One region of the Alteromonas sp. G4i35 genome, then DNA from elsewhere that is predicted to be linked to it. Evidence: predicted binding sites of a transcription regulator. Region 1 holds the regulator's gene; each other region holds the start of a gene.
What was found. The regulator FNR, encoded in region 1, switches genes on or off when oxygen is low (the NO sensors DNR and NnrR bind a similar motif). The targets are predictions, from matches to a motif close to TTGATCTAGATCAA.
Positions count from the first base shown of each region.

Region 2: the regulator FNR is predicted to act here: its motif matches at 4,770-4,783, upstream of trhP (prephenate-dependent tRNA uridine(34) hydroxylase TrhP).
Region 3: the regulator FNR is predicted to act here: its motif matches at 2,478-2,491, upstream of clpB (ATP-dependent chaperone ClpB).
Region 4: the regulator FNR is predicted to act here: its motif matches at 5,586-5,599, upstream of ACFI6L_RS11475 (cytochrome ubiquinol oxidase subunit I).

Region 1 is NZ_JBHNZD010000039.1:7,243-15,291, forward strand. Features, by position in the region: gene ttcA (tRNA 2-thiocytidine(32) synthetase TtcA) at 1-763, opposite strand, end outside; gene uspE (universal stress protein UspE) at 912-1,835, opposite strand; gene fnr (fumarate/nitrate reduction transcriptional regulator Fnr) at 2,080-2,817, opposite strand; gene ACFI6L_RS19080 (sulfite exporter TauE/SafE family protein) at 2,863-3,522, opposite strand; gene ccoS (cbb3-type cytochrome oxidase assembly protein CcoS) at 3,509-3,739, opposite strand; gene ACFI6L_RS19090 (heavy metal translocating P-type ATPase) at 3,741-6,191, opposite strand; gene ACFI6L_RS19095 (FixH family protein) at 6,191-6,670, opposite strand; gene ccoP (cytochrome-c oxidase, cbb3-type subunit III) at 6,887-7,840, opposite strand; gene ACFI6L_RS19105 (cbb3-type cytochrome oxidase subunit 3) at 7,857-8,018, opposite strand; gene ccoO (cytochrome-c oxidase, cbb3-type subunit II) at 8,020-8,049, opposite strand, start outside.
Region 2 is NZ_JBHNZD010000033.1:9,172-17,220, reverse strand. Features, by position in the region: gene ACFI6L_RS18150 (aminotransferase class I/II-fold pyridoxal phosphate-dependent enzyme) at 1-863, opposite strand, end outside; gene ACFI6L_RS18145 (Lrp/AsnC family transcriptional regulator) at 1,002-1,430, shown strand; gene ACFI6L_RS18140 (hypothetical protein) at 1,427-2,062, opposite strand; gene ACFI6L_RS18135 (zinc-dependent metalloprotease) at 2,090-4,537, opposite strand; gene trhP (prephenate-dependent tRNA uridine(34) hydroxylase TrhP) at 4,871-6,367, shown strand; gene ACFI6L_RS18125 (YfhL family 4Fe-4S dicluster ferredoxin) at 6,371-6,616, shown strand; gene ACFI6L_RS18120 (aminotransferase class I/II-fold pyridoxal phosphate-dependent enzyme) at 6,734-7,963, shown strand.
Region 3 is NZ_JBHNZD010000043.1:10,096-18,144, reverse strand. Features, by position in the region: gene ACFI6L_RS19470 (outer membrane protein assembly factor BamD) at 1-493, opposite strand, end outside; gene rluD (23S rRNA pseudouridine(1911/1915/1917) synthase RluD) at 680-1,663, shown strand; gene pgeF (peptidoglycan editing factor PgeF) at 1,680-2,435, shown strand; gene clpB (ATP-dependent chaperone ClpB) at 2,685-5,261, shown strand; gene ACFI6L_RS19450 (hypothetical protein) at 5,492-5,812, shown strand; gene ACFI6L_RS19445 (DcaP family trimeric outer membrane transporter) at 5,993-7,120, shown strand; gene ACFI6L_RS19440 (LysR family transcriptional regulator) at 7,183-8,049, opposite strand, start outside.
Region 4 is NZ_JBHNZD010000015.1:90,356-98,404, forward strand. Features, by position in the region: gene ACFI6L_RS11455 (ATP-binding cassette domain-containing protein) at 1-481, opposite strand, end outside; gene ACFI6L_RS11460 (ATP-binding cassette domain-containing protein) at 471-2,360, opposite strand; gene cydX (cytochrome bd-I oxidase subunit CydX) at 2,539-2,652, opposite strand; gene cydB (cytochrome d ubiquinol oxidase subunit II) at 2,663-3,799, opposite strand; gene ACFI6L_RS11475 (cytochrome ubiquinol oxidase subunit I) at 3,796-5,376, opposite strand; gene ACFI6L_RS11480 (Tll0287-like domain-containing protein) at 5,704-6,309, opposite strand; gene ACFI6L_RS11485 (sigma-54 interaction domain-containing protein) at 6,465-7,745, shown strand; gene ACFI6L_RS11490 (hypothetical protein) at 7,814-8,049, shown strand, end outside.

The DNA of each region.
Region 1 (8,049 bases):
GCGCACGGAACATCGACTCTATACGACCTGGGAAGCGACGGTTCCAGTCTTGTAGCATAGCCTTTATGTTTTGGCGCTGTAGGTTTTCTTGTGAGCCACAAAGGTTACAAGGAATAATCGGAAATTCAGCGGCCTGAGAATATTTCTCGATGTCTTTTTCTGTGCAGTACGCCAATGGACGAATAACGATGTGTTCACCGTTATCGCTGACTAGCTTTGGCGGCATAGACTTAAGCTTGCCACCATGAAACATATTGAGGAAAAACGTTTCTAGCATGTCGTCGCGGTGATGACCTAATGCAATTTTAGTCGCACCTAACTCTTTTGCCGTGCGGTACAAAATACCACGGCGCAAGCGAGAACAGAGAGAGCATGTTGTCTTTCCCTCTGGAATTTTGTCTTTAACAATAGAGTAGGTGTCTTCTTCTACAATTTTGTAGTCAACGCCAATGCTTTCTAGATATTCAGGCAAGATATGTTCGGGGAAACCAGGCTGCTTTTGGTCAAGATTAACCGCAACGATATCAAAATGAATAGGCGCAATCTTCTTTAAAAACAATAAAATATCTAGCATGGTGTAGCTGTCTTTACCGCCAGATAAACACACCATTACTTTGTCGTTGTTTTCAATCATACCGAAATCGCCAATGGCTTTACCCACATTGCGGCGAAGTCGTTTCTGAAGTTTGTTGAAGTTGTACTTTTGCTTACTTTGCGCAGCATTTAATGGCGACGCGTCAGCACTGTTTGTGCCTAAACTCATAATTAACTAGCTTGGTTTGTGATAAAGCCACCATTATACATTAAAGCGGCTTTTCGAGACCATGCTTGTGAAGTTAAATTTGTTGGTGACATACCGTGTTGGCCGCTAAGTAACGGAAAACACGGGCTATGCGGTACTGATGAAAAGATTACACCGACAACGGCGACACAAATCCATCTGGCTTAATAGCAAGCACATCGCAATTGAGTTCGTCGATCACGTGTTCTGCAGTGTTACCAATTAGGGCCGCTGAAATGCCCACACGGCCAACGGTACCAATAACAACCAGCTCTGCATCCAGTGTTTTTGCCACTAGCGGGATGACCTTTTCCGGAAGGCCTTCTCTTACTACGCATTTGTTCTCAGGAATACCGTACTTTAACGCGTGACTACGCATTTCTTTTAAATGATGATTTTTTACCGCGTCGTGATAGGTATCGGGGTCGAACTCAGGCACTTCTATGGCGATATTAAGTGGTGTAGAAGGGTAACTGTTGACCAAATTTACGCTCCCTTTCAATAAAGAGGCGTAGTCGTTAGCAATGAGGGTGAGCTTATCGTTAAGTGCGGCGTGCTCATCGTCTTCACTGCCTACGTTTACTGCAGCAATAATCTCTCCTCCTTCTGGCCAGTCGTGCTCTTTAACGAGCAATACTGGCCGAGGGCATTTACGCATTAAATGCCAGTCGGTGGGGGTGAAAATAACAGAAGCAAGATCGTCGTGCTTTTTGGTTGCCTTTACCACTAAATCTATCTGATTGTTTAGGGTGTAGTAAATAATCGACTCATACGCACGATTATTCCATTCTACAACGATATCAGTTTCAGTGAATCCTTGTTCTCTTAAGTGGGTGGCAAGCCATTTTGCATGCTCCTTTGTAACTGCATCGCGCATTGACTCGCGCTCATCCGGGCTAAGCATGGTCGTCATATCATAAGATAAGTCGTATACCACCATCATTGCGGTAACTGAAGCGCCTGTTTTTGAAGCGAGTTCATAAGCACGGCTCAGTGCAGGTTGGTTATCGCGCTCGGCATCTACCACGGCCAGAATTCGTTTACACTCAATCATAACGTCCCCCTAACTACGAAACTTAGTAGCGGCTGTCGAAATCGAAGCTTTCTAATACTAACTATAAACGACATTGGGAAAAACGTAAGTTGTTTTAGATCAAGAATTTTACGAGGCGACCATGAGTGAACGTACCTAATTGAATATGGAGCAACCGGCGTGGCGCTGAAAGGGTAGATAGGTGGCTAACACAGGTTACAAAAAAGCGCGCTTAGTGCGCGCCTTATTTAACACTTAAAAAGGACTAACCGCAGACAACGCTAGGGCCGTTAAGCGCCGCTAGTTTGGTGTTTAGCCTATCGAAATCCAAAATAGTAATAAGCTTGCCGTCTACCTTTATGATGTTGTCTTTTTGAAAACGGCTTAACAGACGGCTAATCGTTTCAATCGTTAATCCTAAATAGTTTCCAATTTCGTTGCGCGTCATGGTTAAGTGGAATTCTCTATGGGAAAAGCCACGCTCTTCAAAGCGTTGCGACAGGTGTGAGATGAAATACAGTAAGCGCTCTTCTGCAGTTCGCTTGTTTAAAAGCATGATCATGTCGTGATCTTGTTTTATTTCAGCGCTCATGAAGCTCATGATCTGGTGGCGTAGCTTTGGAAATTGCACTGACATTTCGTCGAGGGTCTCGTAGGGAAGCTCACACACCATGGCAGTTTCTAACGCAGAAGTATAGCTTTGGTGTTTATTCTCTCTTAGTGCATCGAAACCGATAATATCACCAGGAAAGTGGAAGCCGGTAATCTGTTCTTCACCTTCGGTATTAGTCACAAATGATTTGAATGAACCGGTTCTCACTGCAAATAGAGAACGGAATTTATCACCAGTTTGAATCAGCGTGTCACCTTTATGAAGCGGCTTCTTGCGTTCAATAATATCGTCAAGAGACTCGATTTCTGTTTTGTTTAACGCCACCGGTAAACACAGGTGACTGAAACTACAGTTTTGACAGTGAATAGAAAATTGGCTTCCTTTGCTCATAATGCACGCTCTCTAAAAGAATACCCGACAATAATACACCCATTTTTAAACGATTGCGCCATGAATAAGATAAGCTGCATATATTGCCATTATTACTGCAATAATTTGTCTAAAATGGTTATGTTGAAAACTTTGAACAATATATTGGCTACCAGCGCTTGCGGCGAGCAAGGTGGGTAATGTACCCAAACCGAAGAAGAACATAATAGCAGCGCCTTCTAGCGCGTTACCCGCCGCGAGAGACCAGGTAAGTGTGGAATACACCAAACCGCAAGGAAGCCAACCCCAAATAAAACCATAAGGCAACGCACTTAAAGGGGTCTTAAATGGCAAAAAGCGTTTTGAAAGCGGCTGGACTTTGGAAAATAGGCCTTTACCCGCATTTTCCAGCACTGTTAAGCCAGTCCACCACTTACCCAAATAACACGCCAGTAGAAGCAACATGATTCCGCTAAGTAGGGAAAGGGCATAGTTGGCAAGAGGTATATAATCTGCTGCAATTTTTCCAAGTGCCCCGGTTATTGCTCCGGCGATGGTGTAGCTCACTATACGTCCCATGTTATAGGCAAGGGTATAGGGTAGTGCTGAAGCGCCTTTAGGGGATACCATCCTTAGCGCAGCGACAATTCCACCGCACATTCCCACACAGTGAACTCCACCGGCTAAGCCGATAAGAAAGGCAGAGAAGTAGTTAATCCCTTCCATGTGGCGCTTGGCTTTTGTCTACTTTACTGTCTTGAAGTTGCTTGCGTTGCTCAGCTAGCTTTTTTTCTTCTGGCGGAAGATCATCGTCAAACAGTATGCTATACCCTTGGCGATCCAAATCTTCAAATTGATTGGTTTTCACCGCCCAAAAGAATATCACGATAGCGACGGCAACAATGATGATGGCGATTGGAATTAATACGTAAATAATACTCATGCTATTTGCTCAAAAGTCGCGTTGAGTTTGTGACCACAATGATACTGCTTAACGACATACCAACAACAGCCATCCACGGTGAAAGTAGGCCTGATACGGCGAAAGGTAAGATCAAAACGTTGTAACCTACCGACCAGCCAATATTTTGCCTTATTTTTTGCTTCACTTGGTGCGCAGTTCGAATAAGTTCTGGTACAGAAAGCAGCTGATCGCCAAGGAGTATCACGTCGGCCGCAGTTTTAGCCACGTCTGTGGCATTACCCACTGCAATTGCCACATCAGCGCTGGCAAGAACTGGAGCGTCGTTAATACCGTCACCCATCATCATCACTTTCGCGCCAGATTGCTGCATAGCTTGAACGGCTTCGTACTTTTGCTCAGGTGTTAGGCCACCTTTAGCGGTCGAAATTGGCAATGGTGCGGTAAGCGCATTAACGTTTTGCTGTGTATCACCACTTAAAACGGCGAGAGTATGACTTGCAGCTAATATATCGAGAGTTTCTTGCGTATCTTCTCTTAGTGAATCCTTTACTTCATACGCCGCCATAATACGCCCCTTAACCGTGAGAAACACGTTAGCTGAAGGGAAAGCTTCAATGAGTTTTAGCTGTGATTCGTGAACGCTGAATGCTGCAGATCCCATAGAAAACAACGTGTCATTGATCTCACCGCTGATACCACCTCCTGGCGTAACGGTAAAATTAGTCACTTTGTGTACCGTGTTATCGATGGCGTCAGCACTACCGCTAGAGGCAGAAATCTCGCTTAGGGCTACACCGTCGCTAAAGGCTTTGGCAATCGGATGTTCAGAGCGTGACTCCAAAGCGCGCGCAATTGATAGCGCACTATTACTATCCACACCGTCAGCGTACCATGCATTTGAAATAGTAAATTTGCCTTTTGTGAGCGTGCCGGTTTTGTCTAATGCGATGGTGTCAATGTCAGTAATTTGTTCAAGCGCATCGGCCCGTTTTAGTAAAATACCTTGTCGGTTTAACTTTGCCATAGCGCAAGTTAACGCTGATGGCGTAGCCAACCCTAGTGCGCAAGGACAGGTTGCAACCAGCACCGATATGGTGATCCAAAATGCCTCGTCGCTACCCTGATACGCCCAAAAGCCATAGGTTGACGCCGAAATCAGCAATACCGCGGTAACGAAATAGCGAGAAAAATTATCGGCTATCTGCGCTGCTTTAGGCTTACTCGCCATCGCACTTGCTTGCAGTCGTACAATTTGATTTACCAGCGCATTTTTAAGGGTCTGCGTAACCGTAATGGTTAGCGTACCATCTTGACAAACCGTGCCGCCGTAAACCGGGCTACTGTTCGACTTACGCACGGGGTTAAACTCGCCGGTAAGCATTGATTCGTCAACCGCTGCGTTGCCGTCGGTTACCACCCCATCAATGGGGACTGTTTCACCAGGCTTCACCAGTACTACGTCATCAATTTTTAGCTGCTTAGCCAGACACTCGGTTAGGCTGCCATCCGGATTTAGTTTGGTCGCTGATACGGGCACATACTGCATCATATTGGCAGAGATCTGTGCGGCGCGATGACGACTGCGATGTTCTAAGAATCGGCTAAGTAACAGCAGAAAAATAAACATACAGATGGATTCGAAATACACTTCACCTTGCTCTAATACTGTAGAGCGAATTCCAGCAATGTAAGTACCGAATATGGCGAGCGTAACGGGTACGTCCATATTAACCGTTTTGGCGCTTAGCGCTTTAGCGGCGCCCACATAAAAGGTGCTGCCTGAATACAGCACCACTGGTGTAGTAAGCGTAAGGGCAACCCAATAAAAATATTGGCGGGTCTCTAACTCAATGGCGCCGAACCAATCAAAATAAAGCCCAGTCATCAGCATCATAACCTGCATGGTCATAATGCCTGCTAGGCCAAGCTTTTTTAGAAAGGTCTTCTGTTCGCGTTTATAACTGGCTTCGTGTTCGTCGGGGTGAAATGGTGACCCAACATAACCAATGCGTTTTAGCGTAGATAGAATTTGGCTAAGCTTAATTTGAAACGGTGACCAAGTGACTAAAGCGCGGCGCTCTTGTACATTTACCGCAACTTGCTTTATTCCTTCTACTTTCGACAACTGCTTTTCGATAAGCCAGCCACACGCAGCGCATGTAATACCTTCAAGGGTCAACTGAATCTGTTTGTCCTGACCTTCTTCAAACACGAACTCTTCTTGAAGGGAAGGGTCGTCATAGACTTTTAGCTTATCTAACGTTTCTAAAATACTGTCGTCAGATTTTTGCGCCGGTTCGGTTCTAAACTGGTAATAGTCTTCAAGGCCGTTGTTAACGATCGCTTCAGCTACCGCTAAGCAGCCAGGGCAACACATGTCTCGTTGTTGCCCTAAAATGACAGTAGTAAATTTCCCATTGTCTGGACTCGCTATAGGCAAGCCGCAATGGTAACAGTCGTGCTTCGTCATTATGGATTGAATTTCATTTTGCCAGTGTGGGGCAGATAGACCGTGTTTTGAATTTTCCAGCTATCATCAATCGGCGTCAGCGATATGCGCCATTTACCGTCAAGGTTTTCTTCAATAAAGCCGCGATAAATACCGTTAGCGTCGCGACTCAATAAAACGCTAACATCGCGCTCTTCTAGCGTTACGTGATAGAAACTTAATTTAACCGCGTTACCTTCTTGAGGAATCCCCGAATGAAATTGCAGCGCTATGCTTCCATCTTCAATGGTTAAATCAGTGGTGATATTCATGCGGCGGGCTATGGCTTCTTTGTCCAGACGGGCATTAATTGCTTTTCCTTCTTTGTAGTAGTCGTCTACCACCAAGCTATCTTCCGTAGAAATAGCAAGGTTTAATAACACGCCACCCATGATGAGGGTAATGATAGGAACGGCAATTAAAAACCAGGGCCAGAACTCTTTATACCAGGGTCTATTCATCGAAATCTTTTCTCGTATTTACTTCACTAACAACATATTTATTTTTACTTCCCCAACTACACGTAAAGCCGGCAAATAATGATAAATATAGTGTTGGCGAGACATGTTAAACGTGTACAAAGAATGTTCGCATGGCACTCTCTATACCGCTGTATTTTCTCATAAAAAAAGCCCCGTAGTAACGAGGCTTTTTAAGATATTTAATGATTTAAATCATTAATCATTTGAAAGGCTGTATACATACGCTGCAACAACGTGAATTTTGTCATCACCCAAGGTTTTCTTGAATGAAGGCATTACACCGTTACGACCGTAAGTAAGCGTTTCTGTTACCGCTCTGTGGCTGCCGCCGTATAGCCAGATATTGTCAGTAAGGTTTGGTGCACCAAGTGCTTGGTTACCTTTACCGTCCATACCGTGACAAGCCGCACACGCTGCGAAACGAGCTTTACCTGCTTCTGCAAGCTGAGGGTCCACATCGCGACCGCTTAAACTAAGTACGTAGTTAACCACTTCTTCGATACCGTCTTCACCCATAGCATCTAGCCATGCTGGCATAGCTGCTTTACGACCAAGCGTAAGAGTTTCAACGATTTTCGCACCTGAACCACCGTACAACCAGTCGTTGTCCGTTAGGTTAGGGAAGCCGCCATTTTGACCACGTGCATCAGAACCGTGACACTGAGAGCAATTTTGTAGGAACAAACGCTGACCTACTTTATTTGCTTCTGGGTCTTTAGCCAGTTCTTCAACAGGAACTTGTGCATACGCTTCGAAGATCGGATCGAACTTCTCGGCAGCGAAATCTAGTTCACGGTCATATTCTACTAGGTAGCCTTGCTCTTTAGCATCAATACGCGCCTGAGCTGACTCTTCTAGCGATTGAATATTTTGGTTAGAGCTCTTCCAACCCAAAATACCTTCATACGCACCTAGGCCAGGATAAAGCGCTAGGTATAAAAAGCCCCAAACGATGGTCATGTAGAACATAATTGTCCACCAGCGAGGAAGTTGGTTGTTCAACTCCTCAATACCATCAAATTCGTGGCCCATTGACTCACCTTCAGCTACGCCAGTCTTGTTAGAAAGGCACCAGCGAAGAAGGAAGTAGCAACCAATGATTAACCCTAGGGTTATCACTGAAATCCAAATTGTCCAAAACATACTCATGAGTTCGAGACTCCTGCTAATCTTCTTTTGATTTTTCTTTTTCTTCGTCTGCAAACACTAGGTTTGCAGCTTCATCGAATTTTTTCTTGTTGCGGCTGCTGAACGCCCACCATACAACACCGATGAAGCTTACAAAGACGATGACAGTAAAAATGCTGCCTACAATTCCCTGGTCCATATTATTTCAAATGTGTGCCAAGAGATTGTAG
Region 2 (8,049 bases), on a different contig from region 1:
CACTCACTAATTCTATTTAGATTATCTATTAAGAATTCTTTACTGCGGGTTAATACCTGATGCCGAAAGGTTGGTTCTAGCACTATATTCGCTACATATTCGCTTACAGCACTAGTGGTGATGCTGGTATAATCCTTACACTGCCACGTTTTGTAGATGTCGTCGGGTAGCCCAACTAGCCATCCTAGGCGTAAACCAGGCATCGCCATAGCTTTTGACAAGCCGCAGGTAATAATCGCCTTTTCATATTCATCTGCAAAACTAGGTAGTTCATTTCCATCAAACTCCGCACCTTTGTATACCTCATCAGCATGGATATAAATGTCGTGCCGTTTTGCAAAGTTCACCAATTCCTGTATTTGTTCAAGAGGCAGCGTAGATCCCGTTGGGTTGTTGGGATGACAAATAGTGAGCATCTTGGTGTTAGCCGATATACTTTTTTCTAGCAGTTCAAAGTTTGGTAGCCAACCGTCTTGTTCCAATAATGGAATTTCGACGACCTTCACCCCTAACGACTTAGCCCACCCAGCTATTTGCATGTAGTTAGGAACAATAACTATTAGCTCATCGCCTTTTTCAAGTAAGCTCATTACCATTAGGAAATTTGCTTCAGCCGAGCCATTTGTAACGATTACATTGTCAGAAGTTCGATTGCTGTATAGGGCAGCAATGCGCTCTCGAAGTTGCACACTACCATTAGTCCAACCGTATCCAAGTTCAATACTCAATAGCTCCTGTTGCTGCTCCTGATTGAGCAGTTCGTTTAATCGATATGGGTGAACACCGCTATCAGATAGGTTCAGTTCAACTAAGTTTTCATAGAGTGATTGGATTCGTTCAAGTGTAAATTCATCGATTTGCATGATTTGTCTTCTATAGGTCAATTGATACTGCTCAGTGTATGCTTGACCTGCTAAGCGATGAATAACACAATAATTGAATTTCGCGCATTTAACTTTGTAAAACAAAGGAAAAGGCTGCGTTTACTTTGGAAAAATAAGATGGACAAGATTAACAGAAATATTCTACATATTTTGCAGTCTGAGGGGCGTATTTCCTTCTCGGAATTAGCGAAACGTGTCCACCTTTCCGCCCCCGCGGTTGCTGAACGCGTAAAGCGATTAGAAGAGGAAAGCGTAATTACTGGCTATACTGCAACAATCGATAGCCACAACATGGGATTACCTATTACAGCCATGGTTCAAGCCCGTGTATTTATTGGTAAGGAGCCGCAAATACTAGCATTTATGAAAGAACGGCTAGAGGTCGTTGAAGGATACAATGTGACGGGTGAACGCGCCTTCATTATGAAAGTAGCGACAGATTCAATGAAAGCACTAGACGGCTTTTTGGAAGATCTATCAATAATGGCAGAGTCCAATACAATGATGATATTGTCCAGCGTGACGAGGAAGCCGCTCACAATTTAAGTACAATTTATCCCATTCAAACCAATATCATGTTTAAACTCTCCACGTCCGTTAAACACGCTAAAACCAACATCGGTTGCTTTAAGCTCTAAATCTAAAACCCAGTCTATTTGTTCAATTGGTTTTAATTCAAAACGGTGTAAAGGAAGTGGGCATTTTAAGTAAAAGTTATGATAAGCCTTTCCCAAAGCACCTTGGTCTAGGGTATGCACGTAAATAGTGTTTTTGCCTATTTCAAATTCTTTATGAAAGTAGTCTGTATTATCGGTTAACACCATATCCATTGCGACGTCAAAAAAACCTAGGTTAACCTGAATAAAAGCCACTACAGCGATAAAAATGTTAAGGATGTTAGAAACCCATTTATTTTTGAACAAAAGCTTAAGTGCACCTTTCTGCTTAAAAATCAGGTAAACACCTGCACATACCGCTATCAATTTCACCCAGGCTACCATATCCCCGACCTGTGACATGAGCTTTGGGGAATGGTAGTTCATCCCCCACAAAACACTCCCATTAACGCTTTCAGCTAAAGGTATGAGAATTAGCAGTAGCCCAACAAATACAGGAATACGCCGTACCGCAGCATCCCTGTGCGGCATTGACGTTTTTTTACTACTATGGTTTTGCATCAGCAGCGTCCTTGGTAGCAGCGCATTTTAAATCGGCGAACCTGGCGGTAGCGGCTCTACTTCAAAGGTACTTGGCCATGCCTTACTAGCCCAATAAGTATCGAACTGTTCTTTCAGTATTTCATACTGATTGTCGTCTGCTTTGTCGTCTAACCATTCGCTAAATTCAAGCAGAGCAAGTTCGGCTTCCATTCTTACTTCAGGCGCCAACTTATCGTTAGTTACTGCTTTCATCACTGCATTTAACGCCACTAACTGTAAGCGTTTTGCTAATGGGCTTTGTGACTTATTTTTATACCAGTGAACATTAAGTATTTGCTTCACCAGCATAGAAACGCCTACTTTTTTGCGTCTGTCATTAGTGCTTCTTGTCTGCCACTCCAAGCGGTTTAAGCGCTCTGGGTGCAATAGTAATTCAAACGCAAAGTTAGATGCAGAAGCGGCGGTAGAAACAGGGTCTAACATTAACCCCATTTTGCCCTTAAAGTGCTCGCGAGTAATATCGTCGCCATACGCTGTCGGTGGAATAAGGGCGAGTACCGATTCAGGTATAGTCAAGTAGTCCGCGGTAGTAGCTGTAATTAACTGCTGCATAGCGCGTTGCTGCACTGCAGGCGCTACAAACTGTTGGCCCTGTGCTTTGGTATAGTCACCTTTGCGTTCGTATTCATACACTAAGCCGCCGACTTGCTTTGCAACGGCTTCTAACTGATAACGGTGGAGTAAGTAAATAGGCACTAAAGCATTTTCAAGCGAGGATAAACTGCTATTTGGGCTTAAGGTGTCTAAACCTAAATTGGCTAACGCCAGTTCGCGTACTTGTGAAATTTCATCGAAAGCATCTAGCGGATTGCTACCGTTTTCCCACATATGGCCGTTTGCCGATGCATGGCGACTACTGCGCGTATCGGGGTCTGACTTAAAACTTAAACCCTCATTACGGCCTTTTACGATAATTTTTGCCAAGACTTCGGTTGCCTCTACGTCGCTGGCAAAATCTTGATAGCCATACGCTACGGCGTGAATATCCCATGCGCCTATGCCTTTATCATACGCGCCTTCCAAGCTAATTTTGCCGTTTTTAATACTAATTTTGGGATGAGGATAATCCATTACCGACGCACGGTTATTTTCACTTGCCGCAAAGTTGTGGGCTATACCCAATGTGTGCCCTACTTCGTGGGCTGAAAGCTGCCTAATGCGGTCTAAAGCCATTTCTTGCTGTGCAGTGGTGTCGGTGCTGCCGTCCTTAAAAGGACTGGTTAGGCCAAGGGCAATTAAATAATCTTGTCTTACACGCAATGAGCCGAGCGTAACGTGACCTTTGATAATTTCACCAGTGCGCGGGTCGACAACCGACGAACCATAAGACCAACCGCGCGTTGCGCGATGTACCCAGTTGATTACGTTATAGCGCACGTCCATTGGGTCGGCACCTTCGGGCAATACTTTCACCTGAAACGCATCTTTGTAGCCTGCGGCTTCAAAGGCTTGATTCCACCAGCTCGCCCCTTCTTTAAGCGCGGTCATTACGGGTTCTGGAATACCAGGATCTAGGTAATACACAATAGGCTCTACTGCTTCGCTCATTGCAGCATGCGGGGTTTTCTTGTTTAAACGATGGCGGGTAATAAAACGCTGTTCAGTAGGCTCGCTGATAGGCGTTGAATAATCAAAGTAACTGAATTTCCAGTAGCCCGAGTACGGGTGGTACTCTCTGGGCGTGTAATTGTCGTCAGGCAGCGCCATAAACGAATGATGCAAGTGCACCGACAAGCTTTCTGGGTCGGGCGTAACTTGCTGCACGTATTCGCCTGGCTTCTTACCTGCAAAGGTGACTAAAGCCTCTAATTCAGTATTCTTTTCAAACCCTTTGGTTTTAGGTAAATACACGCCGCTTCGCATGTTATCTACGCTAAAACTGCCTTGCTTAGTTCCCGCTAAGCGATTGCCAATGCCGTGAATATCGCTTAATAAGAACGGTGTGTAATCTATTAGACTGGCGCTGTCGTTTTTGGCTACCAGCGTAAAACCTGCGATAACCGAATCAGCAAAGGCTTCATCAATGCTCTGTTTCTCAGCGTCGCTGCCGTGAGCTGCTCGATATTTGGTGTTGTGCTGCTTTAATAAAACCTTGTTTCCAAATTTTTCAAAGCTTACTAAACGCGTATTGCCTAGCTGGCCGCGATCAAGGCCAATGTCGTTAGACCCTACACCATAAGGCAAACTGCTTTGAAACAGGTATTCGGCGTGGGCTGTTGGCACCGCCAAGTAAACTTTGTCGCTTTCATCGTCATAGTAAACAGGAATTAAACCATCTTTTTTGGTCATATCGCTGGTGAATTCACCAATGCTTGGCAGCGCAGCCAACGCGGAAGACGTAGACACGACAAATAATACCGTAATCGCAATGGCCGATTTACCCGATGCTTTTACTTGTCGCGCCGCTTTATGAAAAATGTTCAATTGCAGCATGCAGTTAGTCCTTATTATTGTGAATTTCTAGCCTACCCTATGTGGTGGGTTTTGCCCATGGTAGTTCATCGTTTAATGCGCTCTTTTTGCTTGTTATTTAGCTGTGAACGGGCTTGGTTTTTCCTACCGAAGGTAATGCACTAAAAACGCAACTATATGGAAGAAAACAGCTGGCATTGACTCAGCTCAATTGCCGTTTAAACATTCAAAAACACAAGCGACAACAAATTATTTGATCTTGGTCAACACCAAGCTTTGTTTGAGTTGTAGAGGTATTTTACGGCTTATAAAATCCGCCGCCTTGTTTAAAGCGTCTAGTAGCGGTTTTTATCTATGACTTCAAAATTATCACCTAATCGCAGCTCTTCTAACCTACGTGAAGACTCAGTTTCAACATTGCCAAACCAAACGTTAATCGCGCCAGAGTTGCTTGCACCTGCGGGTAGCTTACGCAACATGCGCTACGCTTTCGCCTATGGCGCTGATGCTGTTTATGCTGGGCAGCCACGCTACTCGCTTCGCGTAAGAAACAACGAATTCAGCCTTGAGAACTTAGCGATAGGCATAGAAGAAGCACATGCTTTAGGTAAAAAGTTCTATGTAGTAAGCAACATTGCTCCGCACAACAGTAAGCTAGGTACCTACCTTAAAGATATTTCACCAGTAATTGCTATGAAGCCCGATGCGTTAATTATGTCAGACCCAGGGCTTATTATGATGGTGCGCGACGCCTTCCCTGAAATGCCTATTCACTTGAGTGTACAGGCCAATGCGGTGAACTACGCCACGGTGAAGTTTTGGCAGAAACAAGGCATAGAGCGCGTTATTTTGTCCCGAGAGCTCTCTTTGGAAGAAATTGAAACTATTCGCGAGCATGTTCCAGACATGGAATTGGAAGTGTTTGTGCATGGCGCGCTTTGTATGGCGTATTCGGGGCGCTGCTTATTGTCTGGATATATGAATAAACGCGATCCGAATCAGGGCACTTGTACCAATGCTTGTCGATGGTCTTACGATGTTAAGGCAGGCGAGGAAAACGAAACTGGCGACATCGCTCTAACCAATGAGATTAATAAGGCAGCTACAGCACCTCAAGTGGTAATTCCTACCCTTGGTGAAGGCACGCCAAGCTCCCAAGTGTTTATGTTAGAAGAAAAGGAAAAGCCTGGCGAACTGATGCCAGCTTTTGAGGACGAGCATGGCACCTATATTATGAATTCTAAAGATTTGCGAGCCGTGCAACATGTTGGCAGGTTAACCCTAATGGGCGTGCATAGTTTAAAAATAGAAGGCCGCACTAAATCACATTACTACTGCGCTAGAACAGCACAAGTTTATCGCAAAGCAATTGACGACGCGGTAGCAGGAAAGCCTTTTGATAGTACATTAATGGGAAGCTTGGAAACTTTAGCGCATCGAGGTTATACCGAGGGTTTCTTGCGTCGCCATGCGCACCACGCGTATCAGAACTATGAGTATGGCCACTCAGTCAGCGATAAACAGCAATTTGTTGGTGAAGTGATTGACCGTTGTGAAGAGTCTGGCTATGCAATTATAAACGTTAAAAACAAATTCTGTGTGGGTGACTCGCTCGAGTTGATGACGCCAAGCGGCAACATTACCTTTACGCTAAATGAGATGCTGGATAAGAGAAAACATTCTATTACGGATGCTAAGGGTTCAGGACACCAAGTAAGAATACCGATACCCAGCGATGTGTCTCTAAACTTTGCCCTACTACTGCGAAATCTAGATGAAGGCGTTGATACCCGCAATCCGTTTCGAAAAGCGGCTAACGCAGTAACACCCGAAAACGTGAGCGAGGCATAATGCATGGCACTGCTTATTCTTGATAGCTGCATTAACTGCGACATGTGCGAACCTGAATGCCCTAACGCCGCTATAAGCATGGGCAGTAAAGTGTATGAAATAGACCCATTACGCTGTACAGAATGCGTGGGGCATTACGATGCGCCTACTTGCGCAGCGGTATGCCCACTAGATGTTGTTAAGCCTGACCCGCACAATAAAGAATCACTAGACGAGCTGGCCGAAAAGTTTGTTCGTTTAAATAGTTAGCTATGAAGTAAGTCAGCGAGTTAATTGTACTTCTCGAAGAATTCCCTTGAATCATAACCAAGAGTGATCCCTAATTGCGGTACAGTTTGAATTGGCATTACTAATAAGGGTTTTATTTTGAAGTTTGCCTCTCGCGCTACGGCGATCTCTCCGTTTCTTGCTATGGCCTATGGCGAAAAAGCCACGGCACTAGAACTGCAAGGTAAAGATGTTATAAGACTTAATTTAGGCGAGCCTGATTTCGGCGCACCCGCGGCAGTGCTCGCCGCAATGAAAGAAAGCTTAAATGCCCCAGTTTTTCCCTATACCTCGGCGCTGGGCATGCCTGAACTACGTGAAGCCATTGCACGCTTTTATGAAGTTAAACATGGCGTAGCGGTAAGCCCTTCTAGAGTGGTCGTGACCGCTGGGGCTTCTGGCGCTTTACTTTTGGCAAGTGCTGCCTTGGTTGAACCAGGCGACAACGTGATATTGGGCGACCCTTCTTACCCTTGTAACCGACGTTTTTTAAACGCATTTGGCGCAGAGGTAACGCTGGTACCAACACGCAGTGAGGATAACTTTCAGCTAACCGCAACAAGTGTTGCCGATAATTGGAAGCACAACACGAAAGGTGTACTTATTGCCACACCTGCCAATCCTACTGGTACGGTTATAGATGCAGAAGAGTTGACTAAAATTGGCGAGTACTGCAAATCCAAAGGTGGCTTTTTAATTGTTGACGAAATTTACTTGGATCTATCGCTTTCGGCTGATCTTGATGTACGCAATGATACATTCGCTTCCCAGTCGACCTTGGGCACTGATACCAAACTTCAAACCGTACTTGCCAATGCGCAGCTTGAAGAAACAGTGGTCGTAATAAACAGTTTTTCCAAATATTTTGGCATGACCGGCTGGCGTCTTGGCTGGTGTGTGGTACCTGAAGCAATGACGCCCATCGTTGAAAAACTCGCGCAGAATTTGTTTATTTGCCCCTCTACCCTATCGCAAAAAGCCGCTCTTGCGTGCTTTACACCAGAAGCATTGGCGCAATGCGAGCAAAACCGCCATACGCTGGAAAAGCGTGCTTCCCTTGTTTTTAGTGCACTTGAAAATATGGGGCTTGGTTTAGATGCAAAGCCTGACGGTGCGTTTTACGCCTACATCAATATTAAGCACACAGGGCTAAGTGCAATTGAATTTTGTGATGCCCTACTTTCACAACATCATGTAGCGCTTACGCCGGGTAATGATTTTGGTGAGCACAATGCCAACCATTACGTAAGACTGTCTTTCGCCACTAGCATTGAACGCTTGGAGGAAGGGCTTTCACGGCTTGCTGAGTTTGTAGAATCATTAAGCTAACGCTTTTTTATGCTCACCATTTAATTTCGTGAATAGACAAATATTACCGAAAAAAATGATAGATATGGGTGCTTGTGCGTATATTG
Region 3 (8,049 bases), on a different contig from region 1:
CATATTTGCTATCTGGATATTGTTGAATCAGTCTGCGGAAATCTTCAAACGCAGCACGAGACTTCGACGGGTCTCTATCCGTACGGTCAATATTCATTAACTCTTGGAAAAGGTTGCTATCTGATTCCATGTTAGTTAATCCACGCATGTAATACGCGTAATCAACATCTGAATGGTTTGGATTCAGACGAATAAATCTGTCGATAGTGGCAAGCGTTTCTTCGTTTTTACCTGACTTATAATAGCTATAAATAAGGTCTAGCTGTACCTGGTGGGATAGGGGACCGAACGGGTAGCGCGAATCTAGCGCGCTTAACGTTTGTGCTGCAGCGCTGAAGTTACCTACTTCCATGCTCTGCTTTGCTCTGTCGTACAGTTGCTGCGCACCCATGTTAGCTAATACGGCTTTTTCTTCATTATCTGAAGAGCTACATCCTGCGACAGATACCATAGCACCCAATAAAACGGGGGCCAGTAGACGAAATGATTTCATAATAATTCTATTTTCCTGCTAAACAGTTTTAATACTTCGCTGTCTAAGCTCATGTGTTAAACAACAACACTTTAATTGCATTCTAACGTACTAACGATGAGAAAAACCATACAAAAACGTAAACAAGGCAGTGTACAGCGTGAATACTTGTTATAATACCCTTTTTTAGACGTAATCAATGGTGTTATGACACAGTCGCCGAACACAATACAATTAGAAGCTTCAACGGAAGCTGCGCATTTTGGTTTACGGTTAGATCAGGTTTTGGCTGATTTGTTCCCTGAATATTCTCGTTCTAAGCTAAAAACTTGGATCCAAGATGGGAATGTTGCTGTAAACGGTGAAGTAATCACCGTGCCTCGCCACAAAATGCAAATGGATGAACTTGTTACTGTACAGGCCGAAATGGATGTACAAGTAACGAGCGAAGCGCAAGACATCGCGTTAAACATTGTTTATGAAGATGAACACATCCTAGTCATAAACAAACCTGCAGATTTGGTTGTGCATCCAGGTGCAGGAAACCCAAGCGGTACCGTTCTAAATGCCTTGTTAAATCATTGTCCAGAGATAGACAAAGTTCCACGTGCGGGTATTGTCCATCGCCTTGACAAAGACACGACGGGGTTAATGGTAGTAGCAAAAACAATTCCTGCTCAAACACATCTTGTTGACCAACTTCAACGTCGAGAAATGAGTCGTGAATATGAAGCCGTTGCCTTAGGTACGATGGTCGCTGGTGGTATTGTAGATGCGCCTATTGGTAGACACGCAACAAAACGTACGCATATGGCAGTACGTGAAATGGGCAAGCCAGCGGTCACTCATTTTCGTGTTATCGAAAAATTTCGCGCATACACGCACCTGCGTTTGAAGCTTGAAACTGGCCGTACGCACCAAATCCGCGTACACATGGCCCACATTAAGCATCCTTTGCTTGGCGACCAAGTTTATGGCGGGCGTCCTCGTCTTCCTAAAGGGGCGTCAGAAGAATTTATCGCTGCGCTTCGCGGATTCCAACGTCAGGCGTTGCACGCCGCACAGCTCTCGCTGTTTCACCCTGAAACTGAAGAGTGGATGACGTGGAAAGCTCCCCTACCTCAAGATATGCAGGACTTGCTTAAAGCCGTGAAAAAGGACACCGCGGACAATCCACAAGATATGCTTTAATGAGTAAGGCGAACTTATGACATTGTCAGCTGCGAATTCACCTATTTCATCCACGCTGGATTTGATTACGCCAGCGTGGTCATGTCCCGCAAATGTTGTTGCATACACAACGACAAGAATGGGAGGTACAAGCATAGGTGATTTTGCAGGTTTGAACGTTGGCGCCCACGTGGGGGACGACCTCCTACTAGTGAAAGCCAATAGAAGCCTAATTCCACATAGTGAAAAGATCACATGGTTGGAGCAAGTGCACAGCAACCGCGTGGTGTCATTGCCGAGCGCAGATACCACCGCTGATGCGTCGTATTCTTCTTCAACATCGCATTTTTGTGCGGTAATGACCGCAGACTGCGTGCCCATTTTATTGTGTGATGAAAGCGGTCAAGAAGTGGCGGCAGTACATGCTGGTTGGAAAGGTCTCGATACTAACATTATCGGAAGTGCAGTTTCACACTTTGGCAGCGACGCAAAAAAACTCATCGCTTGGGTTGGTCCTGCAATCAGCGGGCCCTGCTACGAAGTTGATGCACAGTTGGCGAGTAAGTTTCGCCATATAGACGGTGCCATTGCCAATGGCTCTAATAGAGGGAAGTACTTATTAGATCTACCTCTAGTGGCACAGGTGCAATTGCAGCAAGCTGGCGTTGAGAGTATTACACAAAGTAACTTGTGTACTTACACTGACGAACAGCGTTTTTACTCCCATCGAAGAGCTACGCATCAAAACAAGCGCACGACTGGGCGTATAGTTAGCGTAATAGGCCTGCTTTAAATTGTTTCGAAAAAAGGCGGCAGTTTTAGTCTGATCACACAGTTGCGCTAGATCAAACTTCATACATTATTTGTTATCTTTTTGGCTAACTTTTTAATCTCATACTTGAATCGCAATTGAGCAGCCTACATAACTAGAACATAAAGAATACCATTCCGCATAGATCATTACCCACTCAGCGAGAGTTAAAATGTTCGTAATTGCGGCGTGTTACCGCAGGTATAGTTGTTCATTAATTAGGTTGAAATTATGAGACTAGATAGATTTACCAGTAAATTTCAGCTCGCAATATCCGATGCTCAATCACTCGCATTGGGGCGAGATCATCAATACATTGAACCTGTCCATTTAATGACTGCCATGCTAAATCAGCAAGGCGGGTCAGTTCGCCCTTTGCTTGACCAAGCAAACATCAATGTAAATGCGCTACGCTCAGCACTGAGCCAAGCTATTGAGCGCCTACCTCGTATTGAAGGCATTGGGGGAGATGTTCAATTAAGTAAAGACAGCGGCATTTTGCTAAATCTTTGTGACAAGATAGCGCAGCAGCGAAAAGACGAATACATCACTTCAGAAATCTTTGTTCTAGCGGCGCTACAAGATAAAGGGCGCTTGGGGGAAATCCTCAAAAGCCTGAATATCACTAAAGAAGCTATTGAAAGCGCAATAGACGACATGCGTGGTGGCCAGAAGGTCACGGATCCTAATGCTGAAGATGTACGTCAGGCGCTTGAAAAATACACGACAGATTTAACCGAGCGAGCAGAACAAGGCAAGCTCGACCCGGTCATTGGTCGAGACGATGAGATTCGCCGAACTGTTCAAGTACTGCAGCGTCGAACCAAAAACAACCCAGTACTCATTGGTGAGCCGGGTGTGGGTAAAACGGCTATTGTTGAAGGGTTGGCTCAGCGCATCATTAATGGCGAAGTGCCTGAGGGTTTAAAGAACAAGCGTGTTCTTGCCCTTGATATGGGCGCGTTAGTGGCGGGAGCTAAATATCGCGGTGAGTTTGAAGAACGCCTTAAAGCAGTGCTTAATGAGCTGGCTAAAGAAGAAGGCCGCGTGATCTTATTCGTTGACGAACTGCACACCATGGTAGGTGCAGGGAAGGGCGATGGAGCGATGGATGCAGGTAATATGCTTAAACCTGCGTTAGCCCGTGGTGAACTTCACTGCGTTGGTGCTACAACACTGGATGAATATCGTCAGTACATTGAAAAAGACGCAGCACTTGAACGTCGTTTCCAAAAGGTATTAGTTGAAGAACCAAGCGTTGAAGACACTATTGCTATTCTGCGTGGCTTAAAAGAGCGCTATGAGCTCCATCACTCGGTAGATATTACTGATCCCGCTATCGTTGCAGCGGCAAGTTTGTCGCATCGTTATATTAGCGACCGCCAATTGCCAGACAAAGCCATTGATCTTATAGACGAGGCTGCGTCTAGCATTCGATTGCAAATAGACTCCAAGCCCGAAGAGATGGATCGTCTGGAGCGTCGTATCATCCAGCTAAAATTGGAAGAGCAAGCTCTGGCCAAAGAAACAGATGATGCGAGTCATAAGCGACTTGAGATGATTGAGCTAGAGCGTGAGCAAGCGGAAACCAAGTACGCAGAGCTTGAGAAAGTGTGGCTGGATGAGAAAGACGCCATGCAGGGCACTCAAACCATTAAAGGGGAGCTTGAGCAGGCTAAACTTGACTTGGAGATAGCGCGACGTGCATCTGATTTGAATCGTATGTCGGAACTTCAGTACGGCCGTATTCCAGAGCTTGAAGCAAAGTTAGAGCAAGCGGCTGAAAACGAAACTCGCGAGACGACGTTACTTAAAAATAAAGTGACGGACGTTGAAATTGCAGATGTGCTTTCGCGATGGACGGGTATACCTGTAGCGCGAATGCTTGAGGGCGAGCGTGAGAAGTTGTTGCGTATGGAAGACGTACTTCACAAACGGGTTGTTGGACAAGAAGAAGCGGTTGAAGCGGTTTCAAACGCAATTCGCCGTTCACGTGCTGGGCTTGCGGATCCAAATCGACCTATTGGCTCATTCTTATTTTTAGGGCCAACTGGCGTGGGCAAAACTGAGCTCTGCAAAGCCTTGGCAGGCTTTATGTTCGATACTGAAGATGCCATGGTGCGTATCGATATGTCAGAATTTATGGAAAAACACTCGGTAGCACGCTTAGTGGGTGCACCTCCTGGCTATGTTGGCTACGAGGAAGGTGGCTACTTAACCGAAGCGGTGCGTCGCAAGCCATACTCGGTCATTTTGTTGGACGAGGTTGAAAAGGCACATCCAGATGTATTCAATATTCTGCTTCAAGTACTAGATGACGGCCGGTTGACTGACGGACAAGGACGTACTGTAGATTTTAAAAATACCGTTGTGATCATGACGTCCAACTTAGGCTCAGATATCATTCAAGATAAGCACAACGAAAGTCAGTATGACGATATGAAAGCGTCGGTAATGAGTGTTGTAGGGCAACACTTCAGACCGGAGTTCATCAACCGCGTCGATGATATTGTGGTATTCCATCCATTAGGGAAGGAGCAAATAAAATCTATTGCTAAAATTCAGCTTGCCTCGCTTCGCGCTAGGCTCGCAGAAAAAGGATATAAGCTTACTCTATCTGCTGCGGCTATGGATAAACTGGCGGACGCGGGTTTCGATCCAGTGTTTGGCGCACGTCCGCTTAAGCGAGCGATACAAGTGCAGGTGGAAAATCCACTCGCGCATCAATTACTTGCTGGCGAATTAATACCGGAATCAACCATTCGTATTGATGCAGATGACAGCGGACTTTTCGTTGTCAGCAATTAAAACCAAAAGGCACTGGAGACAGTGCCTTTTTTATTGCCAGTAGATTCCGCGAAAGACCATTAATCGGCAGCTTCATAACAAAAAACGATTTACTAAAAAGCCACTGGTCGAAGAGCGACAGATTACGCTTTCTTGTTTATGAATTTTCCTAATACAGCTAATTAATTTTCTTGATTTAATAATGATAACGATTATCATTAACTTATTGTTGAGAGGGTTAAGAGGTTGCGATGCAGTTATATAATTCAAACGAAGCGGTAGTTTCTGCGCGCTCAATGCCCCGAGATATAGCTAAGCTTTGTGCGCATTTCATATTATGCATGATTGTGAGCGCAGTCGGTGCCATAGGTACTGGTTTTGCCGTATTTGCATTGAGTGTAAATCAAGCGACATTCTCGCCTGCAGATACTATTATGTCTGCACTTACTGTGTTTTCTCTGTCTTTGTGTTTAAGTTGGTTTTCGCAAAGTTGGGGTAAGGCACTTCAATCAATATCATTACTTTCACTTCTCGTGTTAGCAACAAGTAGCCTTTTATTATTTTTCTATTGAGCGATTTATGCTCAATATTCTTCATCTCTTTACACAATTAACATTCAAAAAGTAAACCTCTGATTATGCGAATTTAGGAAAAAGTTAATATTCTAAACTCGGTTTATCCTCTGAGCACGAACGAATACATTATCCGCCCGTTAACGACATGTTAAATAGTTTCAGCTATTAGGACGAATAATGAAAACAAACAATAAATACACCCTACGCTTATCTGCTTGTGCATTAGCGCTAATTCTTAACCCTTCTCACGGCATAGAGTTGTTCAACGGGAAGGTCGGTAACGAACACGTTAAGGTTAGTGTTGGAGGTTATGCCAAAGTAGATGTCAGGCATGTTGAAGGGGATATTGCTTATCAGGATTATTGGATTGGTAATTTTCCTGGCGGGGAAGCAATAGAGACATCACACACAGGTTTCAATGTAGGAGAGTCACGCTTAAATATGGGCGTTTCTATAGGGGAGGTGAGTACTTTTATAGAAGTCGATATGTATGGCGGAGGCGGTAACGAAGCGGTAAGTAACTCTACTAACTTGAGATTACGTCACTTCTTCATCACCTATAAGAACTGGAGTGCGGGGCAAAACTGGAGCACCTTTATGCCGCTTCACGTTATTCCTGAGTCGTTAGATTTTGGTGGTCCTCATGTAGGAGAAGTGTTTGCAAGGCAAGTTCAGGTTAGATACACCTCTGGAAACTGGCAATTTGCCATCGAAAGCCCAGAGACCATTGGGGATGGTGATACCGACGCACCTGCCAATGCCGTAGGGCTTACAGGTGTAGCCGCTGACCCTGATGAGTCTACGCCCGACTTTGTTGTACGATACAATTTAGATAGTCAATATGGGCAATATGCTTTCGGCTCTGTAATACGACTTGTCGATCAAGGAGGGGTTGAAGAAGTTACAGCAGCAGTAAATATCGCAGGCAAAATACCACTTTTTGCAAAAGATGATCTACGTTTTCAATTAACCGCGGGTAAGCCCGGTCGGTATGCTGCGGCCGGCATGACTGCTGATGTTGTTGAGGATCCTGCAACTCAAACATTGGAAACGGAAAGTACGCTGGCTTATACCGTAGCGTATCGCCATTTTTGGACTGAAACCCTCCGCAGCACTGTATTTTATGGAGCAGCTAAAACAGATATTTTGGGGCGCAAACGTTCGCACTGGGCGGTGAATGTAATTGATACGGTAGCGCCGCGTCTTGATGTCGGCCTAGAGTTTGGTGCTTATTCTATCAATGATGACAACATAGACAGCATTGACTCCAATTACATCCAAGCGTCAGCTAAGTTCGCGTTTTAAGATCGCTTCAATTATGTTTAGCGCCATGTTTATGATGTAAACGGAGATTACTTCAATGTTTATCAATAAAAATAGGCGCTTCTATTGCCAAACGCCTCTTGAAGGTAGTTGACCAGTAGCTTTAGCTTTTTGTCAGGCTGACGCGAACGAGGATAAACGGCATAAATACCCATAGTCTTAGTTACGTACTCGGCAAGTAGAGGCGAAAGCGCCCCATCTTCGATATCTTCATGCACTAATGCCTTGGGAAGAAATGCTACACCCACACCTGCAATAGCGGCTTGCCTTAACGCATCCAAGTTATTTGACTGTATTCGCCCGCCAATTTGAACGTTATGAAGCTCTCCTTCAATATGAAACGGCCAGAAGTCTGGGCCAGTGCTATCGTACTTGTAAATTAAACAATTATGTTCAGTTAAGTCGTCAGGATGATTTGGGCGGCTTTTGTTTTTAAGATATGTGGGGCTTGCGCATACTATCCATTTTGAATCTATAAGGCGTTTAGCAATAAGAGAGGAGTCCTCAAGATGTGCTGTACGAATGGCGAGATCGTAACCTTCTTCAATGATATTGGTAACGCGATTGGTAATTGCAAGCTCTACATCCACCTCTTCGTGTAAATTGCAAAACTCGGCAATTGCGCGATTTAAGACCAGTTTAGCCGATACATTGGGCATAGTAATTCGGATTTTTCCACGCACTTCATCACTGTAACCACTGACGGCATCTTCTGCGTCTTGAATGGCTAAATTGGCGATTCTCGCCTTATTGTACAGTGTTCTTCCTGCATCAGTTAAATTGAGCTTTCGTGTAGAGCGGTAAAGCAATTGAACGTTCAAATCTGACTCTAATCGTGCGATACGCTTACTTACTACAGAATTAGTTAGGTTGAGTTTTTGAGCGACCTTTGAAAAAGAGCCTTCATCAAC
Region 4 (8,049 bases), on a different contig from region 1:
AGCCTTGCAGCACAACGATGAAGAGCCAAATAGCAAAAAGCGTAATTAAAAACGAGGTGCCGGGAAGATTAAACCATACTGCAACAACGCAAAGATTTGTGAATATAAATGTGATGTTAGAAAGCGGAGCTATCCATGCAATCCAACGGCTGGCAAGCTCTTCGGTATGCTGGGCTAATGCTTCTGTGGTGAACGCTTTGTCGGTAATTTTACTGTTTTCAAGTTGCCTAAAAACACGTAGTCGCCCCCCTGCGATACGCGCAAGTAAATCGTTGTGCCCCACCCACATACTGGCATACCCAGATGCTATGCGAAGTAGTGCTAGCGCGCGAATGACCACCGCCGGAATAACGTAATTAAAACCTACAGGTGCAATAGCGCTGATAGCAATAAACCACGAAGAAATAACAAGAATAGTTATTCCTGCCATACCATGTAAAAAAGCAAGCAGCAGCGTGAGATAAGCCGGTTTACTTTTCATCAAGGCCACACTCCTTTTGATTGGCATTCGTCTTAAAGCTCGTTTCCGTCACGCTGCTACAGCCTTGTAGGTGCCCGTCTTGTACTGCACCTATTTTGCTTTTAAGCCCTGCCTCTGATTTTGACTTTGAGTTGAAGTTTGAGTTGGAAATGGCGTCTTGTTCATTCGTACTGCGCGATACCGTCCAAAAGCGGTTAAACCAGTTTGCAGGGAGTGCTTTGTGAGAAGCCCAAATCAGTGTTTTGTCTCTACCCAAACGTTCAATTAACTGTGCCAATCTTGCTTGCTGGGAATCTGGCAAATGGGCTGTAGGCTCGTCTAGTAACCATATATCGTCTTTGCGCAACAGCGCTCTCGCTAGCGACAGCCGTTGCGCTTCGCCACCTGAAAGCAGCGGATAATCAGTCATTACCGTATCAAGCCCGCAAGGCAATAACGACAGCCAGCCGTCAAGCTCTACTGCTTCTAGCGCTTTCATAAGCGCGTCGTCTGTATAGCTGTCGTTTAAGCACAAGTTCTCACGCACGGTACCTGGCGTGATCACGGGGTGTTGGGTTATCCAAATTACCGGTTCCCTGAATGTATGTGTGCTAGGTCTTTGACCACCTAAGGCTTCTAATAATAATGTTTTACCTGAACCAGAGCGCCCGCTAATGAGTATTTTATCGCCCTTTAATACTACAAGGGATTCAGCGTGCAAAAGTGCAGGAGGATCATCAACAGCCGATTTATCCTTACCGCTGGGCAAGCGAGGTTGCGGGGCGTTTATGTCAAAAACCTTAAGGTTTTTAGCCGCAAGCAATACCTCGTGTTGTGATGAATAATGGTGGGTTGTGTCAGCGTTGACCGGATTCACTGCACTACCATCAAGATTTTGTGTGAAGCGCGAGAATAACGGCGCGAGTTCAGCTTTGGCGGCTTCTGCTTGCGCCTTTTGATGGTATACCTGCCCCAGCTTTTTCATTTCACTGAGTAACAATGGCACAGTCAGCAATATCCATAAGCCCTGCTGGAGCGTTATCTCCGGCCCAATACTCAATTCGCCTAACAGTGAAAAACCAATAAATACTGCCGTAAGTGCAACCGCGAGTGTTGCGAAGAAGTCGAGCACGCTGTTGGACAAAAAGGCTACGCTCACTACTTTCATAGTACGCGCATTCAAATTTTCACTGGCATCTTTAAGCAGGGCAGTTTGTTTTTGGTGCGCCTGATAGCTAGTCAGCATAGGCAATGCAGCTAGCCTATCAGTAAATAAACTTCCCAAACGTTCAAGGGCGATAAAGTGCTTTCGATGAAGGGCTGCCGCCCCTTTACCCACAATAATCATAAAAAGCGGCACTACCGGCAATGTCAGTAATAGGCCAATTCCTATAACGGGGTTCACATAAAAGATAACGGCTAAAGCAAACAAGGGGACAACAACTGCAATCATTTGCTGCACTCGATATTCAAGTGCCCAGTCAGCAAAAGCCTGTAAGTGCTGCAGCCACACCGTTTGCCAATAGTAAACCGAGTGCTGTCGAATAAGCGCATGTTGACGCTCAATGAATACGCGTTGTAGGTGCTGTTCGAGCTTGTTTAACACCTGCATTTTTGCACTACTAGATAAGGCATTGAATGCGCCTTGAAGCAGCCAACTCATTCCCAGAGAAACGGCAAGTCCTGTGACATCACTCGCTGTTGCAGGAGTCTGGTTTACTACCCAGTCATGAGCAATATGTGAAAAATAATAGAACCCAATAATCAAAGAAAAAAGCGACAAACACTTAACCATTACTTGGGCCGTAAGAGAGGTACGCAAGCCAAGCGACTGCGCCTTATCTATCTTATTGGACCACGCGTTCAGCGTTTGCCGGTTGGGAACTTTTTCTTTGATCACTGTGGTTTTGACTCATCTTTTTCGTTACTTAGTAACGAGAGCAAATCTCGCATTTCTTTTTCATTCTTTTCCAAGTGGTGGTGGGCTGGCTGCAAGAACCCTCAGCGGCAGGGACGCTACTGAAGAGCCCCCATGGACGAGTTCACCCCGTGTCCTTGCGGCCAGCCTACCTCCACTTCTATTCTTGGTCTTCGGGTCTATCCATATTTTCCGTCGACTCCAACCACATGGCGTTGATAATGCCAAAAGAGCACGCCAGCAAAACTCCTAAAATCCAAGCGAAATACCACATAGCGTTCTCCTTAATAAATGGTGTGAGACTGGTCGAGGTCTTCGTTTTTAATGCGCCCGCGCATTACGTAAAAGCTATAGGCCGTGTAGCTAAGTACAATAGGCACAAAGATACAGGCAACGATAAACATTACGTTTAGCGTCATATGGCTAGACGTAGCGTCCCATACGGTTAAGCTCGCCTCTGGCATAGTGATGCTTGGCATTAGGAATGGGAACATTGAAAAGCCAGCTGTTAAGATAACGCCTGCTATAAATAGCGCACTCGATACAAACGCCATGCCTGCATTACCTTTCTTAGAGAAAAGCGCACAGGCCAGACCCGCAATAATACCCAGCACAGGTGCTGCCATCATAAGGGGGTATTTGCTGTAGTTGCTCATCCAAGCTCCAGCTTCAATGGCAACCTCTTTCTTAAGTGGATTTGACGTTGCAATAGTGTCGACTGCCGACGTAATCACGAAGCCATCTAATCCAAATGCTACCCAAAGACCTGCAAGTACAAATAGCGTGACACCAGCCAGGCTTAACACAACCGATACTGCACGTGCGCGAACTTCAATAAAGCCATCGGTTTTCATTTGTAGCCAGGTTGCACCGTGATTCAGCAACATAGCCACAGAAAGCAATCCTGCCACCAGCGCAAACGGTGTTAAAAGGCCAAAGAACGAGCCTGTGTAGGTTGATTTAAGCGTGCTGTCCATTTCAAACGGTACGCCCAACAGCAGGTTACCAAACGCCACACCAAAGATAAGGGCTGGGATAATACCGCCAGCAAATAACGCCCAATCCCACGCTTTACGCCACTGCGGGTTTGGTAATTTACTGCGGTAATCAAAGCCTATCGGGCGCATCCAAAGGGCAATTAAGGTAAGGGCCAGCGCAAGGTAAAAACCAGAAAACGCAGTGGCGTAAATCATCGGCCACGCGGCAAAAATAGCGCCACCTGCGGTGATAAACCAAACTTGGTTGCCATCCCAGTGCGGCCCTACTGTATTTATCATTACGCGGCGCTCTTTGTCATTTTTACCAATAAGCGTGAGCAGTGCTCCAACGCCCAAATCGAAGCCATCAGTAACCGCGAAGCCAATTAGCAGAACGCCAACCAAGCACCACCAAATGACTCTCAGTAGTTCATAATCAATCATGCTTTTGCTCCTTGCTCATCAAGGTCAATAAGATCAAATTCAGTGTCAGACTGCTTATCTTCAGGTGGAACTGGCCCTTTCTTGGCAAACTTCTTCATTAGGTAAAAACCAATAATGAACATGCCGGTGTAGAAAGCACTGTAGGCTACAAGGGTTATTACCACGTCGCTTACGGCGAGATTAGATACCGACGTATGCACCGGAAGCACCTCTGCAATTGACCATGGTTGGCGGCCATATTCAGCGACAAACCAGCCAGCCTCACAGGCAATCCAAGGAAGCGGCAAACCGTAGAGCGCGCTTTTTAATAGCCAACGTGGCTTAGTAATCTTGTGTTTAGTACTGTAGTAAAAGGCGCACACAAATAGCGCAAGCATAATAAAGCCAGCCACAACCATAAGGCGGAAACTCCAAAACAATGGGGCAACCGGCGGAATGCTGTAATCTACTGCCTGTTGAAGCGCGGCATCAGAAGGATTTGAAACGTTCTCAGTGAAAGGCTCTAGCAACATAGCGTAGCCCAAACTGTCTTTATTTTGGTCGAAGGCAGTACGTTGCTCAGCTGTCGCGGTGCCGTTTCTTACATCATCAAGTACTTCATAGGCTTTAATTCCGCTTAGAATACGCTCGCGATTCTCTTCTTTAAGATCCTTAATACCTTTTACTTCTTCGGTTAACGAACGGGTAGCAATAATGCCCATTGCCCAAGGAATTTGAAGGGCGTACTCGGTTTCCTGCTTTTCGTCGTTTGGAATACCAAACACAGTAAACGGCGCAGGTGCAGGATGGGTTTCGTACTCAGCTTCAACTGCTGCCAGCTTCACTTTTTGTACATCACCAAGCTCATAACCACTTTCATCACCTAGCACGATCACAGAAAGCGTTGAGGCTAGGCCGAAGCTAGCAGCTATGGCGAACGAACGGCGCGCAAAGGCGATATGCTTATGATTAAGCAGGTAGTAACTTGAAATTGCCAACACAAACATTGCGCCGGTCACGTAACCTGCTGATACAGTGTGAACAAATTTGACCTGTGCTACGGGGTTAAAAATAACCTCAGCAAAGCTGGTCATTTCCATACGCATGGCTTCAAAATTAAATTCAGCGCCTACCGGGTATTGCATCCAGCCGTTAGCAATCAAGATCCACAGTGCAGAGAAGTTTGAACCAATGGCCACCAGCCAAGTCGCCATCAGATGCTTCACCTTTGACATTTTGTCCCAGCCAAAGAAGAACAACCCCACGAAGGTAGATTCCAGGAAAAAGGCCATTAGGCCTTCGATGGCAAGTGGCGCACCGAAGATATCGCCTACATAGTGAGAATAGTAAGACCAATTCATTCCGAACTGGAATTCCATGGTTAAGCCTGTGGCTACACCAATGGCAAAGTTAATTCCAAACAGCTTTCCCCAGAATTGGGTCATCTGCTTATAAATTTCTTTACCCGTCATTACGTATACCGATTCCATAATGGCAAGTAAGAAACTAAGCCCCAAAGTTAAGGGTACAAATATAAAGTGGAACATTGCAGTTAATGCAAATTGCCACCGCGATAGTTCTATTAACGTATCGCTCATGGGTTATCTCCCTTGTATTTCGTGTGCGCGTTAAACGCTTAGCAGAAAAGTGGTTTAAAATTCAGTGATGAACACATGAATATGCCGCATGGCAAGAGCACGGTTTATGCCATACATCAGTAATTTGGCTGCTAAAGCGCAATTACCGATAAACGGCGGTATTTTCGTACTGTGCAGATAAATTATTCCACGACCGAGCGTGTGGCTTATTGATCCAACGCAACAATTGATGGCGATGCATTCGCCATATTTGTCATTTAGGTGACAAATATGGCACAAGAGAAAGGCTGCTTAGCAGATTGTCAAAAAGTGGAGTATAAGGAAAAGTTAAGGGGTATATGAGAGTGTGAACGCGCCTCGTAATTCTCCCAATTCAAACCCTGTAGCTTGATCACTGGGATAGTGCTTTAGAATGGATTGTTTTACTGAAGGTGCCACATTGGCTCCGTGGCATGCCATGCACACCTGACCTTGTTCAATCGCCATCATGTACCTAAACTCACCGCTTTCGCTATCGTATTGATAAGTTTCAATAGGTCTTTTAGGGGCCAAATTGTCTTGCTTAGCTTTGGTCAGTAATTGTGAAAACCACGCCAACTGCTCACGCTCCCATTGATCTGCCGCATTGTTTGGGTTCCTTACTTTCAGCGCGGTACGCCCAACCTCCCACCCATTTTGACTAAGCGCCAGAGCAATAGGAGCCGCTGCAATCTGGCATTCGTTAACGCCAGCCTCTAGCCCTCCGGATTGAATTGCTTGCTGTAGTCGTGACTTTAGCGCGCCTCCCAGTGCTTTTGCGTGTAATCGCGCTTCTTTGACTTTTTCCTGTACACTGTTTTCACTTTTTTTCTCATTGGCAGTCACTGTATCTGCCAATGAATGAGCACTACTTGCCAATAAGCTTATCACCACCAGCATTACGCTATTTTTCATTATAAAACTCTCTTTGGAATTGAATGAGTTGCTACCGAAGTATTGCCGTTTGTCTCAAACAGTGAACAAGCTCTATGCCAATATGATAAATTGCCAAAATTAAATTAGAACAAACTAATATTCAGCTACCCATGAATATATCCATAGTACAAGCAATGATAGATGCGATAGATAAACCCGCAATCTTCATTAACCCAAGCTACGTTATTGAAGCTGTCAACCAGCCCTACAGAGACACCTACCCTGTGGATATAAAGCTTGGCTTTAGCACCTGCTATCAAGTCTCTCACCGCAACAGCAAACCTTGCGATAAGTGCGGCGAGCATTGCCCCATGCAAGAGAGTAAAGCCACAGGACGAGCGGCTAGCGTAGTACACGTTCATACCACCAGTGAGGGTCAAAGCTACTGCGACATCCTCATGCGCCCGATCTTCGACGGTAGCGGAGAATTATTAGGTTTCTTGGAAATACTCGATAAGCTTTCGTTTGCCTCAAACCGACCTTCAGCAGGAAAGATGGTCGGCGAATCAGAAGCATTTAAAGCAATGCTAAACAAAATAAATCGCGCCGCTAACTCAGATATTTCAGTACTACTGTTTGGCGAAACCGGCACGGGTAAAGAGCTGGTGTCCCAAGCACTTCACTCGAGTAGTCACCGTGCTGGCAAACCATTTGTTGTCATCGAGTGTACCGGCATGTCTGACACGCTGCTTGAAAGCGAACTATTCGGTTATGAAAAAGGGGCATTTACAGGCGCAACCACAAATAAGAAAGGGCTCGTAGAAGCAGCGGAAGGCGGCACATTGTTTTTTGATGAAGTCGGCGATATCCCACTTTCCACACAAGTAAAGCTTCTGCGGCTGTTCGAGTCTCAAACTTATCGACCTGTAGGAAGCACAGTGTCTAAAAAGGCTGATTTTCGTTTAGTGTGTGCATCACACAAAAATCTAAAGCACATGGTGGAAACGGGCGAATTCAGACAAGACCTCTACTACCGCATTGCCGGTTTTCCTATCAACCTCCCTTCTTTAAGACAAAGAAAATCAGATATAGCACTGATAGCCGCGCATTTTTTGGCAATGTCTAAAGAGAAAAAACGGTTTCATAAAAACGCGCTAGAAAAACTAACCAACTACCCGTTCCCAGGCAATATTCGCGAACTCAAAAACATTGTAGACCAAGCTATTTTACTGGCTGATGAAACCGTTATTTACGATACAGACTTACCCGAGCTCGATAACATAAGCTCTGATGCTATCAATGATGCCTCTTCATCTCACAGTAACGTTGTGACCTTAGACGAATTGGAACGCCAATACTTACGTCAGGTTCACACGTCTTTTGAAGGCGATACCCAGCAACTTGCACAAGCGCTGGGAGTGAGTACCCGTACACTTTACAGAAAGCTGAAAAAAGCGGGGGTTGGAGATACGTAAAAAATAATAGGTAGAAAAATTACCAAAACGCAGGCTATGATAAAAAGGCGCTAACCAGATAAAGAAAAATGACTTTAAGACGCCTACTTACACTAACACTTTGCCTTTGTATGCTTTTGCAAAATGCATTAGCACTTGGCCTTGCTGCCCATACTATGCAGCAAGCACGTGCGTTTGTAGGTGAAGATATTGAACTTATTTGTACTGGCAAGACCATGCGCTACATTTCAATTAGCGCCACTGAGTTTGAAGGTGAGTTCGTTTTTGTTAGCCCCGAACTGCTCAAAGCACCCGCCGAGCACGT